DNA from 3 places in the Blautia producta genome. Region 2 is predicted to be linked to each of the others. Evidence: a T-box and tRNA genes for the amino acid it is inferred to sense, from the RefSeq annotation. Region 2 holds a T-box; the other regions hold tRNA genes.
The links. The T-box of region 2 lies ahead of thrS (threonine--tRNA ligase). A T-box ahead of a tRNA ligase gene usually reads a tRNA of that ligase, here a tRNA-Thr.

Region 1 (6,159 bases), 2.4 Mb from region 2:
ATCATATAATTCATCGTCAGGATATACCGCCCCACCCCATATGCGGATACAATTATAATTAGCCTCCTTACAAAGACGGATCAACTCCTCGTGACGCTGTCCCCTGCAGGCTGTCAGGAATTTATCCGGGGGAGTATAGCTTCCTCCTTTTGCAAATACAGGAACACCATTTACATAAAAGGCAAAGCTTTCTCCAAAGGCATCTTTTTCCCTTCTCACCTCCATCGTGCGAAGGCCCACAGAAAAACGTTTCTCATCCCGCTCTTCCCCGCACTGCATTTTGACACAGATTTCATAAAGCGGTTGATCTCCATACCCGTTAGGCCACCAGATTTGAGGATTCTCAATCTCTATCCAGGCTTCCGACAGAAATTCTATGCATTTTGTCTGTTTTCTGGATATTTCTGTCCCTTCCGGATCATATAAAATTATACTTACGTCTGCCTCTCTCCCACATACCGTGTCCACCAAAGTCTCTGTTTTCAAAAAAACTTTTCCTTCTTCATGTCTCTGTCTGGTATATACATGGGAAATACGCGCCTTGTCGTAAGCCTCTATGTATACCTCTCTCCAGATTCCCAAATCCGGCACATTCGGCTCTGCATCCCATCCAAAGGAACTGTGGATTTTCCGTATCTGTGAAAAACCATGAGGGCTTGCCGTATTAAACTCAGGCAGGGGGTGTTTTCTGTGCTGTTCTTCTATGTAACGCACCGGCGAATGCAGGGTGATATGCAGCAGGTTTTCCCCTTCCTGTAATATCCCCTTTACCGGAAGCCGGTATGTACGGTGCATATTTTCTGTCTGGGCAATCTCAACACCGTTCAGACAGATGTCTGCGATCGTATCAATCCCTTCAAACACCAAAAACTGTTTTTCTCTGAAAAACACATCCTCCTGTACGGCAAAACGCAGCTCATATTCATAATCCTTTTGTGCAAGCTCCTGAAATTCTCTCTCCTGGAAACGATAAAAAGGATTTTGGATTCTCCCTTCTCTTATCATATCCATAAACAAGGTACCAGGAACATTTGCATCATGCCACTCTTTCTCCTGTATATCTCTATATTTCCAATCCGTTCCTCCCAGCTTTTGTACGATCATAAACAGCCCCCGCTTTTTATTCTTCTATTGTAGTAAACCTTGAAATCGCAGGATCTGTATAGACATCCGTGCCGTCATCACTGTATGATGAAAACTCTGAGACCACTGCACCCTCCGGCCCGGCCTGGAACCAGTGCTTCGTATTCGGTACCAGGGTATACTGTTCCCCCTGCTTCAGTACAATTTCATGCCAAACAGTATATACGTCTTCCTTTCCCTCCGGAATCGTTGCCTTGGGAGTCTGGGTTGGCTCTCCGGGAACATGTACATATACTTCTCCGTAACGGCAGCGGAAGGTCTCTTCTTTACCCGGATTGTCCGGTCCAAGGGGCGGATGTCTGTGTTCTGCACAGATTTGTCCGGGGAGCATAGGCAGTTCCTTGGCGCAGCATCTTTTTGTATTTACATAAACATGCAGCATAAGACCTTCGTGATAAGGATCATTCAGACCAAAATCTGTAACTTCCATCCTTTCCTTTTCTTCCGGTGTCAGATAGATACCGGCCTTTTCCATCAGTTCCAGTCCTTCCTTTTTAATCTGATCATATTCGCTTCTCTTCATTTCCTTCTCCTCTGTGTCATATGACACAACTTTTTTTCATATTTAGTTACCATTCATTTTCGGATGCATCCATAAAAATGAACTTTTTTGTTTATATCTGCATATTATCACAATTATTTACAGCGGTCAATTATAAATATTTCACAATTTTCCCCCTCAAATTTCTACATATTAAAATTTTTCCAATTTTTACCATTTGTGTCATTTGACACAGACAATATTTTCAATCCGTTTATGCTTAATTTCAATATATTTATTGACTTCTGAAATCGCCCATATCATGAACTTTTTTCTCAACATTCTCTTTTAAACTCCGTCTTCGCTGCTTTCTACTGCAAAGAAAAGAGGTATAAAATAAATCCCCGGCCGCCGAATCGTTACCCAGGCACAAAAAAATACCCTTTATGATGAATGCAAACTCATAAAGGGTATTCCTATAATCCAATTTTAATCTTTTGAAACCAATAAAATCTTTTTCTCAAACCCGCCTCGCCGCCGGCGTTTTTCTTCCCTGACAGCATGCAGCTTTTCAACGGTATATCCCCTGGCTTCACAAATTGCGTAGATAACCTCTACCACGTCCGCCAGTTCTTCCAGTTCCTTACTCTCCTGATATTCCGCAATTTCCTCGTCAAGCTTTTTGTCAAGCTCAGAGATATACGATGCCGCTGACAGAATTTCCGTCCGTGGCTGTCCGCCGTCTTCTCTTATGATATCCGGAATTTTATCCCGCACCAGCTTGTTAAAATTTTTCAACACATACCACCTCTCCAAATACTCCGCCCTCCCCGGACGGTTTTTCTCTCCCTTAAAACAACAAAAAACCCTTGAAAATTCAAGGGTTTCCATCGAGCTGCCTAGCGGATTTGAACCGCCGACCTCCGCCTTACCAAGGCGACGCTCTACCAACTGAGCCAAGGCAGCATTCCTTGTGATGTCCTGTGTAGTTCGTCATCACAATTAAGAATTCTAACAAAAGTTGTGTCAAATGTCAAGATATTTTTGAAAACTTTTTTATTTTTTTGTCGTATCCGGTTACTGTTCCCTGTGCGATGTCTGAATTCCGCACCGCACAGGGCATTCCATACCCAATGGCTTTATTTTTTATTGATTTGATAGATGGAAATCTTCTTATAAGCCCTCATAAATGTTTATGACACCATGAGAAAATGGCTTAAAATCAAGGTTTTCCGCATATCTTCATTTATCTTGCCGTATCTCCGTACAAGGTGGTTTTGTAAGACCGGGCACCATTTTAGCACCACAAAAATAAAGGAGGACGACATGAATAACGTACTTTTAGACAAGGGTATTATAACCCCGTCCGGCGAAATCAGCAAGGATAAGATAAACCTTGTCGCCGGGGCAATCACGCAGCCATTCGCAGAAATGGTATGGGTAACGACGGGCGGCGACATGGAAACCGTAAACCGCCTGACGGACGTACTCGTAACCATGAACACCCCCGCCGACCGGGAAAAGCTATTCAAAATCATTAAGCTGCTTTACGGGCTTATGGGCTTGCGCTTTTCCGAGGAAGCCGAGCCAATGGACGCAGACCCCGACGTATTGGAATACTTCATCTTTTCCTTTACGGCAGACTTTGGCGAAGTCATGCAGGACATTATCGCTGATGAAAAAGAATAACGACCCGCACAGGCGGCGTTTCTCAATCCCCACCGGGGAGAAAAGGAACGCCGCTTTTTTCATGCCCTCATGTTACGCAGTAGAGCCGAAAAAAGCCTTGTATTATGCGGCTTTACAGACACTATTTTGACGCGGCAAGGGGATTTATACCTAATTGCTCTAAAACGCTGTTTTAGAGCGTAACAGGCACTTCAAAACTGCACCCACAAAATATGGGGCGCGGTGGCCCTTCGTTGGCTGCCGCGCCCCGTTTTTTATGTTCTGCAAATGCTTTATTTCTTTACGTCCATATGTAGGGATTTTTTAGCCGCTTTTCTTACTTGTTCAATACAGCTATTTAGTTTTGATAGATTGTATGCCGCAACCCTATCATGCTCTGCATTAGCTGAAAACTTTTCCATTAGGTGATTAACAATTACTAATATTTCACAATCTGATATTGTTTGGCGCTTCAACAACTCATTTTTGAAATCATCTAATTCCAAAAGCAATATTTGGGGAAATGTTCCGATTTCACTATCCGCTAATAGTTTTGAACACTTTTCTTCTTGGTCCTTTTTCGCATTATATTGATTGATTTTATTTTGAACTTGCTCTATCACAGTTTCGTCTTGGTAGTCTTTATATTGAACATCTATATGGCTAATACAATTTGATGAAAGAACAAGTAAATCTAATAATTGCTTGCTTTTTTCTTGAACAGTTAGACGTTCACCTACAAATGAATACTCTGATATTTTGTATTTGTAAAAATCAATCGGATAAAACGAAAGCATTTCAAATATATCAATCGCAGCATTTAATAGCTGCTCAATATCCTCTAAATTAACAGATAGCTCTTTCATTTCTTTTGTCAATTTATGGGCTATGGCTTTATCTCGAAACTCTCCCAGAGCGTCTTTTAAGCGAAGTTTTGTAGCTTTGATACTGTCCGATTTCCAACATGAGCTTGAAATATGGCTACGTAACTCTGACTTAAATTCTACATTACTTAAATTTTGAATTACTCTGCTTATAAAAGTATCTATTGTAAGGACATCAGTCCCGTTGTCAAACATTATTCGGTATGTTTTCAATATCAAATGTTCAAAATTGTTCTTAAATAAATACGATATTATAATATCCGTGTCCAATATCATACGAGGTTGTGTATCGTTATGTGATATACACTCTTTCAAAAAAGCAACATCGAATAGCATAATATTTAGCTCTCTAAACAATGTCATATGATAAGATTTATATTGTTCAATAAAATCTTCGTTTAGTACGTCTTTATACATAGTTCCACCTTATCTAAAAGTAATGCTCTTGCTTACGTGTTATATGTTTTATTATACCTTGGAAATGTAAACATTTCAATCGCAATGCCTGTTATAATTCTGTTTCCCTGCCACGTTCCGGCTCTCTGTCCTGACGCAAAATGCTGTCAATGTTCCGCTTGATAACGTCGTATTCCTTGACTTGCTTTTTCAGCCTGCCGTAGTCGGCGTATAGGGCTTCTTTCTGCTCTTGGAGCGCGGTATATTCCACTTGCAGGGCGGCAACGTTTAAGAGCTTGGCACCGCCATATCTCATTCATCCCCCCTTGATTTCCTCTATGTCCTCTTGGTAGACGTTGCTCATCGCATTGACGCGCTTTGCTATCTGATTGACGTTGACCCCGATTTTCTGTATCTCGGCGGTCATTGCCTTAATGTCGCTGTGATCTACTTGCAGGATATATCCGTCGATTGCGATTTTCCGCAGATATGCAGCCATGTTCCGGGTGGGTATGAGCTTCATCTTTTCCAGTATTAAATCTCGTTCTGCTTCCGTAACGCGAAACTTGATTTGTACCGTCCTTTTCCGTCCGTTCATGCTCTAACGCTCCTTTCCGTTTTGAGAAGGTTTGGGATACTTCCCAACAAGCCATTTTCAACCGACGCGCCGCAGGCGCTGGCGGGCGAAAATATGGAAGCGGGTACCCGCTTCCTATGCTTGCTACGAAACTTTCTCCCTTACTCCTACTACAACGAAAATTCCATTTTGCCAAAGCAGGACAAAAGAAAAACGCTGCAATCCTCATTCAAGGCTGCAACGCTCTTTCCTGCCTATTCAGTTTTCTTGTTCGACATCTGCAATCTCTTTCACCGTTGCGGTTACAATCCGTATTCCCTTATCGCTCATACCGTCAAGCAGCGCGTTGAGCTGCCGCCCGGTGCTTTTCCCGGCTGTCTTGTCCGGGAAAAAGAATTGGTCTACTGATATGCCAAAATAGAATACATTCTTTGCTATACTGTTTTTCGGAAAGATGAAAAGTGGATGTACATTCAGCCATAGGAATTGACAAATTTGTTGCCCTGATATATAATTTGAATTATATATAACGCAAATTATAAAACAGGAGGTACGGATATGCCTGCAAAAGCAAAGGTTTCAAAAGAGATGATTGTAGACGCTGCCTTTGAGATTGCCCGTAAAGAGGGCATGGAAAATATCAATGCAAGGACTGTATCAGAAAAGCTAAACTGTTCTACGCAACCCGTTATGTACCACTTTGCAACGATTGAGGAATTGAAAAAAGCGGTCTATGCAAAAGCAGACTGCTATCACTCGGAATACTTAATGAAAATTAAAGACCCACAGAAGGGTACTATGCTTGGAATTGGATTGAATTATATCCGCTTTGCGATTGAAGAACCGCATTTGTTCCGTTTCCTTTTTCAGTCAAATTTTTTCACTGGAACTACTCTGCTTGAAATGATAGACGCCGAGGAACTTACGCCTGTTATTTCGGCAATGCAAGGAGCAATCGGAGGAAGTATCGAGCAAGTGAAAGAAATTTTTTTGATGGTTTTCCTGTTTGC
Region 2 (6,159 bases):
AGAGGTACAGCATTCCCCCAAGCCAGTGTTTCACCGATTTACAGAGTGTACTTGACATCCCTGAGATCGACGCTGTCCATCTGGTGACACCGCCTTCCACACACGCGCCGTTTTCTGTGCGGGTACTGAATGCGGGAAAGCACTGCGGCTGCACCATCCCTATGGGCATGAGCCTGGACGAACTAAAGCAGGTCATTGAAGCGAGAAAGGCTTCAAAAAAGAATTATATGTTTATGGAGACCACTATTTTCCAGCGGGAATTTCTCTATATGAAGGAACTGTATGAAAAAGGGGAACTGGGGCGCCTGCAGTATATGACATGCGCACATTATCAGGATATGGAAGGCTGGCCTGATTACTGGAAGGGGTTCCCGCCTCTTATGCATCCCACTCATGCCGTTGCACCGTGCCTGATGCTGGCAGGGCATCTGCCGGAAAAGGTGTATGCCAGAGGTTCCGGTAAAGTCCGTAAAGAACTGGAGGAAACATATGGGTGCCCTTACGCTTTTGAAGCCGCGTTTATTACCCTTCAGGACAGTGATATCACCATTGAGATGGAACGTTTTCTGTACGGTGTGGCCAGAAGTTATTCTGAGTGTTTCCGTGTATACGGTGAGAATAAGAGCTTTGAGTGGCAGCAGCTAGCAGACGAGGACCCTGTCCTTTATACCAGAACAGGAGAATTACAGAGAGTAGATATACTCAATGAAGAGAAAGAAGAATCCAGCAGAGGGGGAGAGATCCTGGAAAAGCGGATCAAGATTCCGGATTATGCATACCTTCTGCCTGATGAGATCGCATCCTTCACCACCAACACGGTATATAACAACGAAAACACCCATCTCTCATTCAAGCAGGGCGGCGGACACGGTGGTTCCCATCCCCACCTGGTACATGAATTCATCCGTTCTATCTTGGAGGAACGGAAGCCGGCCATTGATGACATCATGGGAGCTTACTGGACAGGAACCGGGATCTGTGCCCATGAATCCGCCATGAAGGGCGGGGAAGTGATCACCATACCGCGGTTTGAAGAGCTTTAGATGAAGTCAAAAACCCTTGTTTTTAACACTTTTTTGTTGAAAACAAGGGTTTTTTCTATTGATATCAACTCCTGTTTTTTCATTTATCCCATCTGTTTTTCCGAATTGTCAAGGGCTAAAACTTTATTAAATTTTCCGGGTTGTCGTATATTGTCCGCACCAGGTGAGAATCATTTTACTAGACATTAAAATTTCCAGGAGGATTCTTGCAATGGCACTTAATAAAGTTGAAATATGTGGTGTGAACACTTCCAAACTCCCTGTCCTTACCAACGAAGAGAAGGATATTCTCTTCGAGCGGATCAAAAAGGGAGACACGGAAGCCAGAGAATTATATATCAAGGGAAATTTAAGACTGGTGCTCAGTATCATCAAACGCTTTTCCGCCAGCAATGAAAATGTGGATGATTTATTCCAGATTGGCTGCATCGGGCTTATGAAAGCCATTGACAATTTCGATACGACTCTGAACGTGAAATTTTCTACTTATGCGGTTCCCATGATCATCGGTGAGATCCGCAGGTATCTGCGCGACAACAACTCTATCCGTGTCAGCCGTTCTCTCCGCGATACGGCATACAAAGCCATCTACGCCAAAGAAAATTACGTAAAGAAAAATCTCAAAGAGCCAACCATCAATGAAATCGCCGAGGAGATCGGCATTGAAAAAGAAGACATTGTCTATGCCCTGGATGCCATCCAAAGTCCGGTCAGCCTCTACGACCCTGTATACACAGAAGGCGGAGATACCCTGTATGTCATGGATCAGATCAGTGATAAAAAGAACAGGGAGGAAAATTGGATTGAAGATCTCTCCCTGAAAGAAGCCATGAAACGCCTGGATGACAGGGAAAAACACATTATTGAAATGCGATTCTACGAAGGAAAAACTCAGATGGAGGTTGCCCAGGAAATCGGCATCTCCCAGGCTCAGGTCAGCCGCCTGGAAAAACACGCACTGAAAAATATGAAGAGCTATCTGCGCCCCTGAAAATCCTGCACTCCCGGCTTGACATTCTCTCCCATAAATGATATGCTAACACCGATTCAGAGTGTTTCTGCAGACTGTCGGACAGATCACAGATATACTCTGTCATATAGACCAACGCGTAGACAGGAAGAGTAAAATGTCTATCCATGCAGAGAGGAATGCATTTGGTGTGAGCATTCTATGGGGAAGCATTTGAAGACCACCCTGGAGCGGCTTTAATAAAGTCCGGCCGACACCGTTATCGTCTGAATGAGTGGTATTTACAAAAAGGGTGGAACCGCGGTATCTTGTTTATCGTCCCTGAACAGTCTAAGGATTGTTCAGGGTTTTTTTATGGAGGAAAAAAGAATGAAAATCACATTAAAAGACGGTTCAGTAAAAGAATATGCTGAATCCAAATCTATCATTGACGTTGCTTTTGACATAAGCGAAGGACTGGCAAGGGCCGCCTGCGCCGGCGAGGTGGACGGCCGGGTGGTGGACCTGCGCACTGTTCTTGACAGGGACTGTACGCTGAACATCCTCACTGCCAGAGATCAGGAAGGACTCCGAGTTGTCCGCCATACCTGTTCCCATATCCTGGCGGAAGCCGTTAAAAATCTGTATCCCAACGCCAAACTTGCCATCGGACCAGCCATTGACACTGGTTTCTACTATGACTTTGAGGCAGAACCTTTTTCAAGAGAAGATCTTGACAAGCTGGAAAAAGAGATGAAACGGATCATCAAAAAGGGAAATAAACTTGAGCGCTTCACACTTCCAAGGGAGGAAGCGATTCAGTTCATGACAGAAAAAGATGAGCCTTACAAAGTGGAATTGATCACAGATCTTCCCCAGGATGCCGAGATTTCCTTTTACTCCCAGGGGGATTTCGTTGATCTGTGCGCAGGCCCTCATCTCATGAATACAAAGGGGATCAAAGCCTTTAAGCTGACCTCCTCCTCAGGCGCCTACTGGAGAGGCGACTCAAACAAAACCATGCTCCAGAGAATTTACGGAAGCGCATTTGCAACAAAGGATGAGCTGAACGAATATCTTCAGCATCTGGAGGACATAAAAAAACGCGACCACAACAAACTGGGACGTGAAATGGAATTATTTACAACTGTCGATGTGATCGGACAGGGACTTCCCCTGCTGATGCCCAAAGGCGCCAAGATCATCCAGACACTCCAGAGATGGATCGAGGATGAGGAGGATAACAACTGGGGATACATCCGTACCAAAACTCCTCTTATGGCAAAGAGTGACTTATATAAGATTTCCGGACACTGGGATCACTATAAAGACGGCATGTTCGTACTGGGAGATGAGGAGGCGGACAAAGAGGTGTTCGCCCTGCGTCCCATGACCTGTCCCTTCCAGTATTATGTATATAAGTCCAAACAGCGCTCCTACCGCGATCTTCCCCTTCGCTACAGTGAGACCTCCACACTTTTTAGAAATGAGGACTCCGGAGAAATGCACGGTCTGACACGTGTCCGCCAGTTCACCATTTCAGAGGGACATTTGATCGTCCGCCCGGATCAGATGGTGGAAGAATTCAAAGGCTGCCTGGCGCTTGCCAAGAAATGCCTGACCACTCTGGGACTTCAGGATGATGTGACCTTCCATTTATCAAAATGGGATCCTGAAAACACAGAAAAATACATTGGGGATGCCCAGGTCTGGGAAGAGACTGAGCAGCACATCCGCAGTATTTTAGAGGAACTGGATGTTCCGTTTGTGGAGGATGTGGGAGAAGCCGCCTTCTATGGCCCCAAGGTTGACATCAATGCCAAAAATGTATACGGCAAAGAGGACACCATGATCACCATACAGTGGGACGCGCTGCTGGCTGAACAGTTTGATATGTACTATATTGACCAGAACGGAGAAAAAGTCCGCCCGTACATTATACACAGAACTTCAATCGGCTGCTATGAGAGAACCCTTGCATGGCTCATTGAAAAATACGCCGGTATGTTCCCCACCTGGCTCTGCCCGGAACAGGTCCGCATCCTTCCTATCTCAGAAAAATACCAGGATTATGCAGTCAGGGTAGAGGCTGAATTAAGGAAAAACGGAATCCTCTGCACCATTGATGAGCGCTCTGAAAAAATCGGCTATAAGATCCGTGAGGCGCGGCTTTCAAAGGTTCCTTACATGATCGTTGTGGGAGAAAAAGAAGAAGCGGAAGAAAAAGTGGCAGTCAGAAGCCGTTTCCTGGGCGATGAGGGTCAGAAGTCTCTGCAGGATTTCATTGAGGATATCTGTAAGGAGATCCGAACAAAAGAAATCCGCAAAATTGAGATACAGAACGACAAATAAAGCTGCCCCACTAAGGATTTCACTACAGAAAGGAAAAGCTATTTATGGATTTGATTGAAATCTTAAAGGCAGTCATTCTGGGCATCATCCAGGGTATCACAGAATGGCTGCCAATAAGCAGCACAGGGCATTTGATCTTGTTTGACAATATCTGGCCCATGACCTCCACACCGGAATTTTTTGAGGTTTTCAAAGTGGTGATCCAGTTCGGCTCCATACTGGCTGTTCTGGTCCTGTTTTTCCACAAGCTCAACCCCTTTTCTCCAAAGAAAAGCGCCTCCGAAAAACAGGAGACCTTTGCGCTGTGGAAAAAAGTTGTTGTGGGATGTATTCCCATTGTGATCGCCGGCCTGCCTCTTGACATGATCCTGGAGGACTACCTGTCCAGTGTATATGTGATCGCTGCCACTTTGATCCTGTACGGTATCGCTTTTCTTGTCATTGAAAACAGAAAAAGACAGCCGAAAATGGAAACTTTAGAGGCCCTTACCTATCAGACAGCTTTTTTCATAGGCTGTTTTCAGGTATTGGCAGCAATTCCCGGGACTTCCAGAAGCGGCGCCACTATCCTGGGCGCTGTCATCCTGGGCTGCTCTCGGTATGTGGCAAGTGAATTTTCCTTTTTCCTGGCTATTCCGGTCATGGCAGGCGCCAGCGGACTGAAGCTGCTGAAATATTTTTTAAAAACCGGAATGTTTTCCGGGTCGGATTGGATTCTTCTGATAATTGGAACACTGGTGTCCTTCGTTGTATCGGTGTTTGCCATCCGTATGCTCCTCAGTTATATCAGAAAACATGATTTTAAAATATTCGGCGTTTACCGTATTATATTGGGTCTTATTGTAATTGTATATTTCAGCCTACTGGCCTGAAAAAGAAACGCAGGATGATTTCCGGGGCTGACAAAAAGCCGGGCTGTCGGCGGTAAGCTGACAGTCCGGCTTTGATCATTGGCCGGCTCGGCTGGTTTTTTTGTTTCCCCAGCTTTGCAGGTATTTATTTCACTGCCAGATGCAGTACACTGCACGCAGGTACAGTAAATGCAATTCCTTTGTCTGTGATCTTCACATTCTTAAATTCCTTCACCTTTACATTTTCCGGCTCATCGAAGGTATTCATGGCATGCATCTCTTCTGCCAGGATTTCTCCTTTTACCTCTGTCACAGGTTTTTCCAGGATCAGCGCATCCACCTCATACGCTTCTTCCAGGGAAAGATTCGTGATGGTGATGTGCATCACACCTTCAGCGTCTACTGATACAGATTCCGTCAGGTTCGGCACCTGATACTCCTCATCCACACCGATTCTCTCTGTGTCCATATGGCTGTCCAGAAGTTCTGCGTCCTGATGGTATTTGTACATATTAAATACATGGTAAGTGGGTGTCAACAGCATCTTCTCCCCTTCTGTGAGGATGACGGACTGAAGGACATTTACCAACTGGGCCAGATTGGCCATGTGGACACGGTCGCTGTGTTTGTTGAAGATGTTCAGGTTGATTCCGGCTACCAACGCATCCCTCATGGTGTTCTGCTGATAGAGGAAGCCCGGATTTGTACCGGGTTCAACTGTAAACCAGGTGCCCCACTCATCCACGATCATACCGATTTTCTTTTCCGGGTCGTACTTGTCCATAATGGCTCCGTGGCGGTTGATCAGCTCTTCCATATAAAGAGTCTTGCTCAGTGTCTTATACCAGGCCTTATCGTCAAAATCCGTAGCGCTTCCCTTGATGTCCCATCCCTCCGGATGTGTATAATAATGCAGAGAAAGACCATCCATAAATCCATGCTGGAAAGGCTGGCTGTGGCGGAA
Region 3 (6,159 bases), 440 kb from region 2:
TATAGTCATCGCCCACAACAATATCATAGTCTTTTCCGTCTGTCTGCTGGATCTTTTCCAGCATGGTTTCATTCGTGTCAAAGTTGGAGCTGATGATCTTGATCCCTGTCTCTTTCTCAAAACCATCCAGGACTTCCTGGGGGAACAGACCCTCCCAGGTGTAGAGTACCAGTTCTTTGTTGTCGTCTTCCTCTTTTTCGCCGCATCCGGCAAGCATGGAAGCCGCCATCGCAAAACACAGTGTAAGAGCTGCTAATCTTCTCTTCATATTTTTACCTCATCTTTCTGAAAGTTCTCCCCGCCTGTGTTCCTGCCTCTTCTGTACCAAAGAAGAGATGCCAAGAACCAGAACGATAGCCACTAGGATTATGGTACAAAGCGCATTGATCTCCGGGGTAACCCCTGTCTTTAACTGGGTATAGACCTTTACCGGAAGTGTATTGAGCCTTGGACCGTTTACAAAAATACTGATGACCACATCATCAAAAGACATGGCAAAGGCAAGCAGGCTTCCCGACAGAACCGCAGGCATGATCAACGGGAGTGTGATATCAAAGAACGTCCGTATCTGAGATGCTCCCAGATCCCGGGCCGCCTCCTCTAACGACCTGTCAATTCCCACAAGCCTTGCCTTCACCATCATAAATATATAGGGAATACAAAAGGTAGTATGCGCAATTACCAAGGTTGTCATACCAAAAGGCAGGTTTAATAAGGAGAAAAAGGCAAGAAATACCATACCGAGAATGATCTCCGGTATCATGATAGGGACTGTGGAAAGATATTCCATCATGCCTTTCGTCTTATAATCCGCCCGTGCCATACCAACGGCACCTAAAGTTCCGATGACCGCAGAGATGGCGCAGCTTATGACACCCAGAAGTATGCTGTTGAACAGCGCCTCCTTTATATCTCTGTCGTGCCAGAGTGTTTCATACCATTTCAAAGAAAATCCTGTAAAGCTGGCTGTCAGCTTGGACTCATTAAAAGAAAATATCACCACCATCACAATGGGGAGATACATAATGAGCAGCAGAACAGCCAGATAAATGCCTGACAGCTTATGTTTTTTTCTCAAAAGAATCCCTCCAAATCTTTCACGTGGGTGATTTTCCTGTACAGATAAATCATAATGGAAGTAAGAGCCATGAGCACCACTGCGAGGGCTGCTGCAAATGGCCAATTGCTTCCTCTTGTGAGCTGATCCTGGATCACGCTTCCCACCAGAACAATTTTATTACCGCCCAGAATGTCCGCGATAAAGAACAGGCCCATAGACGGCACAAAGGAAAGGATCACACCGGTCAGAAGTCCCGGCAGCGTCAGCTTCAGGGTTACCGTCAAAAATGCCATTGGGCGGCTGGCACCCAGATCCCTTGCGGCCTCCACTAATGACCAGTCCATCTTTTCCACGCTGGAATACACGGAGAGCACCATAAACGGCAGCAGTGCATACACCATACCGATGACAACTGCCGGATAGGAATAGAGAATTTTCAGAGGCTCCTGAATAATGCCCAGCTTCATTAAAAGAGTGTTGAACACACCTTTTGCCTGGAGCAGAATGATCCACCCATACATGCGGATCAGAGAGCTGGTCCAGAAGGGCACCATGACCAGCAGCATGATCCTCTTTTTCCATTTATCTGACTGCTTTGCCATAAAATATCCGAAGGGATATCCCAGCAGCGTAATACAGATGGTACTGGTAAAGGCCAATTGGAAGGATTGGCTAAAGCTTTTTAGATAGACAGGGTCTGCTATCTTCTTATAATTTTCCAGGGTAAATTTCCACACGGTACCCCACCCGTCGCTGTTTGTGGCAAAACTCAGCGCTATCATATAGACCAGTGGTCCGGCCACAAAGACAAGGGTAAAGATATAGAGGGGTGCAACCGTCAGAAACAGTCCCGATTTTTTCTTTTTCTCCATCTCACGCCCCCTGTGTGCCTTCATCCATATCCACAAAGACGGCGTGCTCCGGCTCCCATCCCACACAGACCTTCTGATCCACAGTCAGATCTGTGTCTATGCCATAATGGCTGGCAACCACTTCTCTGCCGTCCTCCAGTCTGAAAGCCATGTGGAGCTGTCCCGCGTTAAAGGATTTATCTGTTATCACTGCCGGAAGCCCTTTTTTGCACTCACGGCAAACTTTGATATTCTCCCTTCTCACAGCTACCACTGCTCTGCTGCCTTTTTTCAGTCCATCCACAGTTCCGGCTGAAATGAGACAGTCGTTCACACGGATATCTGTCAGTTCCTCACCTATATTCTCCACAATACCGGAGATAATATTGGCATTGCCCACAAAATCAGCTACATAGCTGGTTTTTGGACGGTTGTAGATCTCATCCGGGGTACCGATCTGTTCAAACTGTCCGTCACGCATGACCACAATGCGGTCAGACATGTTGATGGCCTCCTCCTGGTCATGGGTTATGTACAGGAAGGTAATGCCCAGCTTCTTCTGGAGCCGCTTCAGCTCTGTCTGCATGGCCCTGCGCAGCTTCAGGTCAAGTGCGCCTAAAGGCTCGTCCAGCAGCAGTAACTTTGGACTGTTGATCAGGGAGCGTGCAATAGCAACTCTCTGCTTCTGTCCCCCTGACAGCTCTGAGGGCATACGCTTTTCATAGCCTGAGAGCTGAACAAGATCCAGCATTTTCTTTACATTTTTCTTAATTTCATTTTTAGGAACCTTACGTATCCTCAGACCATAGCCAATGTTTGCCTCCACATTCATATGGGGAAACAGGGCATAGTTCTGAAACACTGTGTTCACATCTCTCTGATGAGGTTCCAGCGCAGTCACATCCCGGCCCTCCAAGATCACCTGACCTTTATCAGGCATTTCCAATCCGGCGATAATGCGCAGCGTTGTGGTCTTTCCGCAGCCGGAGGCACCTAAGAATGTGATGAACTCTCCTCTTTCTATGGAAAGATCAATGTCTCTGAGCACGTCTGTTGTGCCGAAGCTCTTGCTGATCCCCTTTAATTCCAGTAACTTATCTTTCCCCGCCTCTGCCGAAACAGAATCTGAGGGATTTCCCTGAGGGTGTCGTATCTCACTCATGTCGTATCCTTCTTTATCTTATCGCAGCTGTTCAGTCCCCTCACAGCCGCCTCTTATTAAACTATCTCTGGTATATAATGGCACAAATGTTCGGCGTTGTCAATTCCCGACAAATAATTTAGAGGGAATTCATCCATTTTATTCTCAAATAATCCATTCCGGTATTCTTGACCAGAGTGTATCTGAAAATCCCTTCCGACACACTCTAAATATGCCTGCTGGCACTACCTGTTCATACGGTCAGCGCAGTAAATGCGCAGACCTAACTGAACTGTTACAAAACATAAGACAGAATTTGTAAAAAACAGTTGAATTTTTCTCAAAATCGTGTATAATATCATTTGTGTGTAACACAAGCTGGAATAGCTCAGTCGGTAGAGCACTTCACTCGTAATGAAGGGGTCGTGAGTTCGAGTCTCATTTCCAGCTTTTACATAAAAAGCGTAAAGCCTTTTACGGGGCTTTACGCTTTTTTACGCTTTACTGGTTCCAGCAGTATGATTCCGTCCGTATCATACTGTACAGCTCAGAGTGTGCCTGAAAATTCCTTCCGGCACACTCTGGTCATTATCTGGTCTTTGCTGTCTGCATCAGCTATTTTTCACAAATTCCGTTCCACACTTTGGACAGCGCACGCTTACCTTGCCTTTTCCCTTGGGAATACGGATCTTCTGCTTGCAGCTTGGACAGGAATAAATGTGATAGTCCTTTCTCTGCTGCTGAATATATTTTTTCTGGCCAAAGAAATGGCGTACCTTGTTTTCCACAGCCAGGTACTTCTGGTTCTCTGCATAGCGCTTTGTGAGCTTCCTTGAAAACATTCTGATATATATGAAAACGATCAGAAGAACCTCCCAGGAAGTCAGCAGTATGGAAACATATCCATTTCTGATAAACAGATTGATGACAGCACAGACAAGAAGCACAATGAGCATAAACTGGTTCAGTCTGTCTGTGCCGTAACGCCCTGCCATAAACTTTGCAAATTTTTCTTTCATGATCGTCAAATCCCATCCTTCTCTAATGTTTCATATATTCTGCCTACAAACTCACGGGCATGCTCCAGGTCATCCATGTCGGGATGCAGCATAGCCATGTCAAAATTCCGTATCATAGCGTCAACCTGCCTGCCGTTGTCACCGTTTCGCATACGGTTATACTTTTCCCTGACCTGGATAGGCATCTTGCCCTGGCACATAAAAGCACCCAGATATTCGTTGTCATCCTCTATGAAAACCCGGATATTCTCTTCTATCTTTTTAAAATATTCCTGGCTCTCACCCATTCCGCAGGTGCCGAACAATGCAATCTTCTTCCCCTGGAGGGCCCCCAGGTAATCCAGCACTTCTACACTGGCACTCCCTCTGTCCGTCCAGAATCCGATAAAATAAATGTCCGCCATATCATAGTCTGTCTGCCCGTCCAGCCGGGCAATGTCCTTATCCGAGCCCGGTATTGCTGCAAATATGGCCTTTGCCAGCTTTTCCGTATTGCCCGTTCTGCTTTTATACAATACCTGCGTCTTCATGTGGTATCATCCTCTCTCATTTTTACGATATAATAATAATAGCACGATGGCAGACAAATAGATATTTCCTGACTCTTAAAAATTATAAATTGTCTATAAATTCCTTTTTCCCCCGCAGATTCTTCTTTAGAACTTTTCTGCCCGCACAGGTATCCGGATCTTCGCACCACAGACAGCGCTTACAGTGCAGACATTTTCCGGTATCCCTGCCCTCCATGGCATCTTTTGCCCAATTATAGTTCACAATGATCCCCCTGGCAATGTCGATCATATCCACATTGGTGCGCTCCAGAATCTCCTGTGCCATATTAGGACTTGTGATCCCGTTTACCGCAAAAACAGGCACCGATACGCTGCGTTTGATCTCCTCCGCTGCATAGATACATTTCTCATAGGGAAAGTCCACAGGCGCTTTCGGATCATCCTCCCCGGAAAATCCATAGGACACATCAATAAAATCTATGCCCTCTTTTTCCAGTATCACCGCATGTCTGATCCCATCCTCCAGTCTTGGTTCAAATCCTCCCAGACGGATTCCCACCACGAAATCCTCAGGCACCTTTTCCTTTATGGCCCGCAGGATTTCCACTGCAAACAATTCCCTATGTTCCCCGTACGCATCCTGTCTGCGGTTTACCCAGCGGTTAAAGAATTCGCACATGAGGTATTGATGACATCCATGAAGCTCTACACCGTCATATCCTGCTTTCCAGGCTCGGACCGCGGCATCTGTAAATTCCTGTTGGATCCTATGTATTTCTTCCTCTGTCAGCTCTTTGCCTGTTTTTTTCACTCCATTTTTAGAAAAACTGTAATCACTGGGACAGGCAAGCTCTCCGTCCAGTCCCGAGACACCGGCATGATGGATCTGGATAAAAATGGGACATCCTTCTTTGTGTACCGCATCCACAATTTCAGACAGCCCCTGGATCTGCCCATCCTCCCAGATACCAAGCTGGTTTTCCACAAGCTTACCGTTCTTATCTACACAGGTAGCTTCCTGTATGATAAGTCCTGCCTGTCCTTTTGCCACCTTTCTGTAATGTTCCACATTCTCCTGTGTCACGTAGCCGTCCTCTGTCCCCCACGCATAACATACCACAGGGGGAAAACAAACTCTGTTTTTGATCTTCACATTCTTAATTTGTAATGGTTCAAATAATTTTTTCATAGTCAGCCACTCCCGTCCAATCTGAAAATGCAGCTGCCGGAATCCTTCCGGCGCTGCACCTGTAGTTACTGATAATCCATATGTGTCATGTATCCTTCGTATATCTCATGGCCTGTCTCCAGTGTGCTGCCGTCCACTGTGATCTGGATAGCTTCTGCCTGATAGGTATCCAAAAATGAGTTGACAACAGCCCCTATGGTAAGGATTTCTCCCGCCGTACCCATGGAGCGGACACTGTCCTTAAAATTAGAGGACAAATCCAGTTTCAGGACATACTGTCCCTCCTCCTCTGTCTCCTCAAAATTCTGAACTGTTATACTGTCTGTCAGAACCCCTGCACCCACAAGCTGACCGATCAGAGCATCGGCTGTTACCTGGGCAATTTCC

Region 1: it has a tRNA-Thr gene. The T-box ahead of thrS (threonine--tRNA ligase) is inferred to sense a tRNA for this amino acid. The anticodon was not compared.
Region 3: it has a tRNA-Thr gene. The T-box ahead of thrS (threonine--tRNA ligase) is inferred to sense a tRNA for this amino acid. The anticodon was not compared.

The regions. Positions count from the first base shown of each region.
Region 1 is NZ_CP136422.1:2,037,045-2,043,203, reverse strand. Features, by position in the region: gene BLCOC_RS08995 (beta-mannosidase) at 1-1,104, opposite strand, end outside; gene BLCOC_RS08990 (D-lyxose/D-mannose family sugar isomerase) at 1,121-1,666, opposite strand; gene BLCOC_RS08985 (nucleoside triphosphate pyrophosphohydrolase) at 2,114-2,422, opposite strand; tRNA gene BLCOC_RS08980 (tRNA-Thr) at 2,518-2,590, opposite strand; gene BLCOC_RS08975 (hypothetical protein) at 2,951-3,313, shown strand; gene BLCOC_RS08970 (hypothetical protein) at 3,586-4,593, opposite strand; partial or broken gene BLCOC_RS08965 (relaxase/mobilization nuclease) at 4,685-4,879, opposite strand; partial or broken gene BLCOC_RS08960 (plasmid mobilization protein) at 4,863-5,170, opposite strand; partial or broken gene BLCOC_RS27545 (transcriptional regulator) at 5,408-5,566, opposite strand; gene BLCOC_RS08950 (TetR/AcrR family transcriptional regulator) at 5,708-6,159, shown strand, end outside.
Region 2 is NZ_CP136422.1:4,421,566-4,427,724, forward strand. Features, by position in the region: gene BLCOC_RS19915 (Gfo/Idh/MocA family protein) at 1-1,043, shown strand, start outside; gene sigG (RNA polymerase sporulation sigma factor SigG) at 1,255-2,034, shown strand; T-box leader at 2,145-2,339, shown strand; gene thrS (threonine--tRNA ligase) at 2,383-4,344, shown strand; gene BLCOC_RS19930 (undecaprenyl-diphosphate phosphatase) at 4,389-5,216, shown strand; gene BLCOC_RS19935 (alpha-N-arabinofuranosidase) at 5,341-6,159, opposite strand, start outside.
Region 3 is NZ_CP136422.1:3,983,633-3,989,791, forward strand. Features, by position in the region: gene BLCOC_RS17920 (polyamine ABC transporter substrate-binding protein) at 1-268, opposite strand, end outside; gene BLCOC_RS17925 (ABC transporter permease) at 278-1,078, opposite strand; gene BLCOC_RS17930 (ABC transporter permease) at 1,075-1,932, opposite strand; gene BLCOC_RS17935 (ABC transporter ATP-binding protein) at 1,934-3,073, opposite strand; tRNA gene BLCOC_RS17940 (tRNA-Thr) at 3,430-3,502, shown strand; gene BLCOC_RS17945 (zinc ribbon domain-containing protein) at 3,664-4,071, opposite strand; gene bilS (flavodoxin family protein BilS) at 4,077-4,601, opposite strand; gene BLCOC_RS17955 (oxidoreductase) at 4,684-5,772, opposite strand; gene BLCOC_RS17960 (GerMN domain-containing protein) at 5,838-6,159, opposite strand, start outside.